DNA from 2 places in the Nocardia sp. NPDC004604 genome. Region 2 is predicted to be linked to the other one. Evidence: riboswitches for the same ligand, from Rfam matches in the RefSeq annotation. Region 2 holds a riboswitch; the other holds the start of a gene.
The links. A riboswitch is a leader RNA that binds a small molecule or an ion and turns the genes downstream of it on or off. The one in region 2 is predicted to bind cobalamin.

Region 1 (3,406 bases), on a different contig from region 2:
GAGCGGCCGCGAGCAGCTCGTCGACATCGGCCGACGGCGCGCTCGAACGCAGTACCGGCAGTCCGGCCGCCTTGGCCGCCTCGATCGCGCGGGCCTTGTTACCCGCGAGTTCGAGTACCGCGGCAGACGGACCGATGAAGGTAATACCCTCGCGCGCACAGGCCGCCGCGAGGTCCGGGTTCTCCGACAGGAAGCCGTAGCCGGGGTAGACGGCGTCGGCTCCGGCGGACTTGGCCGCCGCAATGATCGCCTCGATGGACAGATACGCCCGGACGGGGTGGCCCTGTTCGCCGATCTGGTAGGACTCGGCTGCCTTCAACCGGTGGACCGAATTGCGATCCTCGTACGGGAATACCGCGACGGTTCCGATGCCGAGTTCGTAGGCCGCGCGGAAGGCACGGATCGCGATCTCGCCACGGTTGGCAACCAAGACTTTCGAGAACATTGACCTAAGGTACCCGGCCCGGAATGCAGCCTTGACAGGGAAGTCCCTTCGCAGGAATCTTCACAACCATTCCTAGCAGACTTGCGAAGTTGTGTTCATCCAGTCGTCACATACTGTGTTGAATTTGCCGCGCCTGCAGCGCGGCGTGTTCGCGGCCCCGAAAGTCGGGATCGCGTAGTGATTCGGTGGGGGGTGGCGGTCGGGCGAAGGGTGGGCCTGCGCAGCGAACATCATGATCACAGGTATGCCGTCAAAACCCGGTTGCGCGCCCGCCTATGCTTGGTGTTGCAGCTGGTTCGCCGTGCGCAGACGAGATGGAGCCCCGACGTCGCGTCAACGGAGTCGAGTTCGCCCACCGGAATACCGGTGTGCGGATGAGAGGGAACCCGGTGAGAATCCGGGACTGTCCCGCAGCGGTATGCAGGAACGACCGCCGTCATCAGCACTGGGTAGGCCGTAGCGATTGCTTGCAGATCGCTCGAAACGGTCAGCCCGGGAAGCGACGGCCAGTAGGTGAGCCCCGTACGGGGTCGGCCAGAAGGCCCGTGCCCGCAAGTCCGAAGACCTGCCAGCCGTGTCGGATACGCCGTATCCGGCGGCCACCGCCTCGTGGATTGGGCGCGCGGACCACCAGTGCGACCTGTCGGGCTCCATGGTTGGTTTTTCCAGTCGTTGGATTTTCCGGCACGTCACTTGGTCTCCGTGAGCTCGTAGGGCGATGGTCTTCGATCTCAGCACTGGAGAAATTCGTGACTGTTTCGCATAACCCGTTCACCGCAACGGTTCTCGGTCTCCCGCGGGTGGGGCCGCACCGTGAGCTCAAGCGTGCCACCGAGTCGTACTGGGCCGGACACATCGACGCCGAGCAACTACACGCGATCGCACGCAACCTGCGGCGCAATCAGCTGACCGAATTGCATTCGGCCGGACTCGATGCCATTCCGGTCGGCACCTTCTCCTATTACGACCAGGTGCTCGATACCGCCGTGCTGCTCGGAGCGCTGCCGCCCCGGGTGGCCGGAATCGCCGATCCGCTGGATCGCTATTTCGCCGCGGCGCGCGGCACCGATACGGTCGAGCCCCTGGAAATGACCAAGTGGTTCGATACCAACTACCACTATCTGGTGCCGGAGATCGGCCCGGAGACCGCGTTCTCACTGCAACCGTCGAAGGTGCTGGATGAACTGCAGGAGGCGCTTGCCCTCGGGGTGCCCGCGCGGCCGGTAGTGGTCGGTCCGATCACCTTCCTGAAACTGGCGAAGGCGACGGGCGGTGCAGCGCTCGATCGCCTCGACGAGTTGGTACCGCTCTACCGTGAGCTGTTGCGGCTGCTGGCCGTGGCAGGCGCGGAGTGGGTGCAATTCGACGAGCCGGTGGTGGTCACCGATCTGACCGCCCACGAGATCGACCTGGTCCGGCGCACCTATGCCGAGCTATCGGCCGCGACGGATCGTCCGGCGCTGCTGGTGGCGACCTACTTCGGCAGTCCCGGCCCGGCGCTGGCCGCCCTGGCCGAGACCGAAATCGAAGGCATCGCAGTGGACTTCACCACTGCCGCCGATCTCTCCGCAGTGGCTGGGGTACCGGCGCTCGCGAACAAGCTGCTGGTCGCGGGTGTGGTCGACGGCCGAAATGTCTGGCGGGCCGATCTGGATCGGGCGCTGACGACACTCGGCGCGCTGCTGGGTTGTGCGAAATCCGTTGCGGTGTCGAGTTCCTGCTCGCTGCTGCACGTGCCCTACACGCTGGCGCCCGAAACCGGCCTCGACGAACGGTTGCGCTCGTGGCTGGCATTCGGTGCGGAGAAGGTCGCCGAGGTGCGCTTGCTCGCGACCGCACTGAGCGCGGGGCCCGATGCGATCACCGCCGAACTGGTCGCCGCCCGTTCGGCACTTGCTACCCGGCGTACCGATCCCAGGCTGGACAATCCGCAGGTCCGGGCGCGGTTGGCGGCGCTCGGTCCGGATGCCACCCGGCGGTCCCCCGCGCCGCAGCGACGGGTGCTGCAGGCCGAACGGCTGCGGCTGCCGTCATTGCCGACCACGACGATCGGTTCGTATCCGCAGACCTCGGCGATCCGGCTCGCACGGGCGGCACTGCGCAAGGGCGAGATCGATGCGGCCGAGTACGTGCGTCGGATGCGCTCGGAAATCGCCGATGTCATTGCGCTGCAGGAGAAATTGGGACTCGACGTGCTGGTGCACGGCGAGCCGGAACGCAATGACATGGTGCAGTACTTCGCCGAACAGCTCGACGGATTCGCCGCCACCGAAGCGGGCTGGGTGCAGTCCTACGGCACCCGCTGCGTGCGGCCGCCGATCCTGTTCGGCGATGTGGCCCGACCCGCGCCGATGACCGTCGACTGGATCGGCTACGCGCAATCGCTTACCGATAAGCCGGTCAAGGGCATGCTCACCGGCCCGGTGACGATTTTGGCCTGGTCGTTCGTGCGCGACGATCAGCCATTGGCGGATTCGGCACGCCAGGTGGCATTGGCAATAAGGGACGAGACGATCGATCTGCAGGGCGCGGGCATTCGGATCATCCAGGTCGACGAGCCCGCACTGCGGGAGCTGTTGCCGCTGCGCGCGGCCGACCAGGGCGCGTATCTGGAGTGGTCGGTCGGGGCGTTCCGGCTGGCGACCTCAGGGGTATCGGATGCCACCCAGATCCACACCCACCTGTGCTATTCGGAATTCGGTGAGGTCATCGATGCGATCGCCGGACTCGATGCCGATGTCACCTCGATCGAGGCGGCGCGTTCACATATGGAAGTACTCGACGACCTCAACGCACGCGGCTTCGATCTCGGCGTCGGACCCGGTGTGTACGACATTCACTCGCCCCGGGTGCCGAGTGTGGAGGAGATCACCGCTGCACTGCGCTCGGCATTGAAAGCCGTTCCCGCCGAACGACTCTGGGTCAATCCCGACTGCGGGCTGAAGACCCGCGGGCCGGTCG
Region 2 (3,406 bases):
CTGACCACCTTCGAACTCGACGAGTACGTCTTCGAGGCAATGCGCGCCGGTGCGACCGGTTTCCTGGTCAAGCACACCGAACCCGCCGACCTGGTCCGCGCCATCCGAGTGGTGGCCGCCGGTGACGCCCTGCTCTCACCCGGCGTCACCCGCCGCCTCATCGCCGAATTCTCCGCCCATGCCAAACAGCCGCCACCGGCCGCCTTCACCGAACTCACCGACCGCGAACGCGAGGTCATGACCCTGGTCGCCGAGGGCCTTACCAATGCCGAAATCGGCGAACGCCTGTTCATGAGCCCCGCCACCGCCCGCACCCATGTCAGCCGCATTCTGATGAAGCTGGACGCCCGAGACCGCACCCAATTGGTGGTCATGGCCTACGAATCCGGCCTGGTCCGTCCCGGCTGGCACTGACCACGCACACGGCTCAGGAGCGGAAGTATCGACGGGCACTCGGCCGGTACATTGCGGGGATGGCCACCAGGACGGCCAGGATGTGCGCGGTACGGAAGATTCCGGTGATCACCGCGGCAGCGGTGAGGTTATCGAACAGGTCGCCGATTTCCCTGGCGGATAACGTGGCCGCCAGCGGCTCGATGATCAGCGAGGCCATGCCGATCACGCCGATGCCGAAGGTGAGCACGATCCTGGCCCAGCGGGCGCCGCGCGCCATGTGGACGGCGACCCCGAGCACCACTAGATATATGACGCCACGAACGGCCAGACCTGTTGTGAGAGAGCCGATATCGGAATTCGTCCGGTCCAATTGCACGGCGGTGTAGGTTATGGCCTCGCCGACACCGCACAGCAATGCGATGACGAGCCCGATGAATGCGACGGAAACCGAGCGCGGTGGGTGGGTGCGTGGCCGTATGGAAAAGGCAGTGCCGGTCATGACACCGACACTGCCCTTGGCAATCCGAATTCCGGATCAGCCTGCGGTAGTGACCGGCTCTCGTACCGGAGTGCTACCGCGCGTGGCGAATTCGGTGAGTGCCGCGAAACCGAGGCCGAGGCAGGCCCACAGCGTGGCCGTCTCGCCGAGCGACGCCGCACGGAACTGCCACAGCAGCGCGGCCGGGAAGTCGTCGGTCACCTCATTGATGCCCGGCAGCAGAATGTAGCCCAGCACGACGATCAGGACGAACGCACCGACCCCCGCGATCAGCCGGAGCGTATCGAGTTGCGCGGCAAGCAGTTTGTAGACGTACACCCCGATGCCGACCGCGGCCAGACCGAGCAGCACCGCCGCCAACCACAGCAGGGTCCGCTGGTTGATGGTGTCCGGATCGCCGACGGCGGGTGGATTGGCCGGGTACTTGAAGAACGGCACCGCCACGATCGCGGCCCAACCGGCCAGTGCCAGCCCGAGCGCGAGCTTCGGCCCCGACAGTGTGGAGTACCTGCGTGCGAAATACGCGACCGATCCGAATATGGCCCCGAGTGCGAGCCCGGCAAGTCCGAGCGCCAAGAATTGCCCCGCCTGCTGTCCGGACCGGCTGACCAGCGGCTCCTCCTCGTCACCGTGGGTATGCCCGGCCGGTTCCTGAGCGTGGTCGGCGGCCTTCTCCTTGGCGGTAGCGGCCTCTTCGATGGCAATGGCGGCCTCGATTTTGGGCTCGCCGACGAAATAGCCCACTGTCGCGGCCAGCAGACCGGCGATAAGACCGGCCAGCAGGCCACGGAGCAGCAGGGTCTTGAGCGAACCGATCAATGGCACGGCACACCGAGCAGGTGACGTCCATCGTGCATCAGCTCGTGCAGGTACATCCCGCTGCGCGAGATGACACCCTGGTCGAAGCCGACCAGGTACAGGGTGAGCAGTGCGAGTAGAACGACGCCCACTGCGATGAGCAGCGTGCCGAGCGAATCGGTGGCCCGACTCGGTGAATGCGCGATAGCCATTCGAGTCCTCCTAGGGATGCGCGTCCCGTGAGTTGGTGATGCGAAGGTGCCGGTGTCTGGCTTTCCGGCACCAAGGACTCGGTGCAAGAACACAGTGGCGCGACCGCTTCGGAATCTCACCGAATTACCGCGTCACCCTCGCGTTTGTCATTCAAACTGTCGCATCCGGCCGCATCCGCCGTCAACACAACCGCGCCTTGCCCACCACGCGGTGGGGCGCGTCGCGCGCCGGTGCTGGCCAGCGGATTTCAGGATGCGGACTTGCCCGCGACGTCCAGCACGACCTCGAACTCGAGCAGCGATGCGCCCGTCGAAACCGGCTTCTGCCGCTCGCCCGCATGCGCCTCCCGCGCGGGTCCGTCGCGCCATGCCGCGAACGACTCCTCCGAATCCCACTGGGTCACAACGAAGTACCGGTTCTCCCCGGCCACCGGCCGCAGCAACTGGAAGCCGAGGAATCCGGGCGAGCCCTCGACCGCGTGCGCGCGATGGGCGAACCGCTTCTCCAACTCGGGGCCGGCGCCCTCTGGAACCTCGATCGCATTGATCTTCACAACAGCCATGGCTTCGACCATACGTCTGCCCCATTCGGCCACCCCGCAGCGCATGCGCTGGCGCGTCGACGCGCGACTCTGCCACTAGGGAAGCGAGTCTTACGAGCGACCCCGTTCGCGCCGCCTCGCATCCGGGAAGGAGCGGCCATTGAACTCGGCCGAGTCGTCGATGCGCGTGCGGCGCAGGCACGCGGCTTGGCTGCTGGGCAGGTGTACATGCAGCGCCGAACTGCCCGCCTTCAGGTGACTCCGATGTAGTGAGTCTTACAAGTGACCCTGTTCGCGGCTCGTCTCGCGGCCCAGTCGTCGAAGCGCACGCACCAAAGGTCTCGACCGGTCGGACGCGAGGCCCACCCGTCACCCGACCACCACCCCTCATCGAATCGCTACGCGATGCTGACCATTAGGGGGCCGTGCACACGCAGTGCCAAAGGCGCTGCAAAATGACACAGTGTTGCACGACGAAGGCGGAGCAGGGGTGCCGATCCTGCTGCTGCACGGACTGATGGGCAGCGCCCGCACCTGGCGCGATCAGCTGGACTGGCTGCGGGCATACGGCCACGTCTACACCTTCGACGCCGCGGGACACGGCCGTCCCGCGCCCGCCGAATTGAACACCGAGGCCTTCATCGACGACCTCGCTTCGGCGACCGCCGAGATTTCCGAACCGATGGTGGTGATCGGGCATTCGATGGGCGGGCTGCACGGCTGGGTGTTCGCCGCGCAGTATCCGGAGCGGGTGCGTGCACTCGTCGTCGAGGACATCGCCCCTGATTTCCGCGGCCGCACCGCCGAGAACTGGGCGGCCATGATCGAAGCCTGGCCGCAGCCGTTTCCGGATGAGCGCGCGGTCCTGGACTATTTCGGTCCGGTTGCCGGACGCTACTTCCTCAAATCCTTCGACCACGGCCCGGACGGCTACCGCCTGCACGGCTCGGTCTCGACCT

Region 1: linked by a shared signal. The riboswitch ahead of metE (5-methyltetrahydropteroyltriglutamate--homocysteine S-methyltransferase) and the one ahead of ABZW16_RS32680 (CbtB-domain containing protein) in region 2 are both predicted to bind cobalamin.

The regions. Positions count from the first base shown of each region.
Region 1 is NZ_JBEXLC010000054.1:10,449-13,854, forward strand. It holds gene ABZW16_RS20485 (pyruvate carboxylase) at 1-445, opposite strand, end outside; cobalamin riboswitch at 777-1,033, shown strand; gene metE (5-methyltetrahydropteroyltriglutamate--homocysteine S-methyltransferase) at 1,195-3,406, shown strand, end outside.
Region 2 is NZ_JBEXLC010000120.1:11,260-14,665, reverse strand. It holds gene ABZW16_RS32695 (response regulator transcription factor) at 1-414, shown strand, start outside; gene ABZW16_RS32690 (hypothetical protein) at 428-895, opposite strand; gene ABZW16_RS32685 (CbtA family protein) at 932-1,720, opposite strand; gene ABZW16_RS32680 (CbtB-domain containing protein) at 1,711-1,905, opposite strand; cobalamin riboswitch at 1,935-2,097, opposite strand; gene mhuD (mycobilin-forming heme oxygenase MhuD) at 2,154-2,468, opposite strand; gene ABZW16_RS32670 (alpha/beta hydrolase) at 2,911-3,406, shown strand, end outside.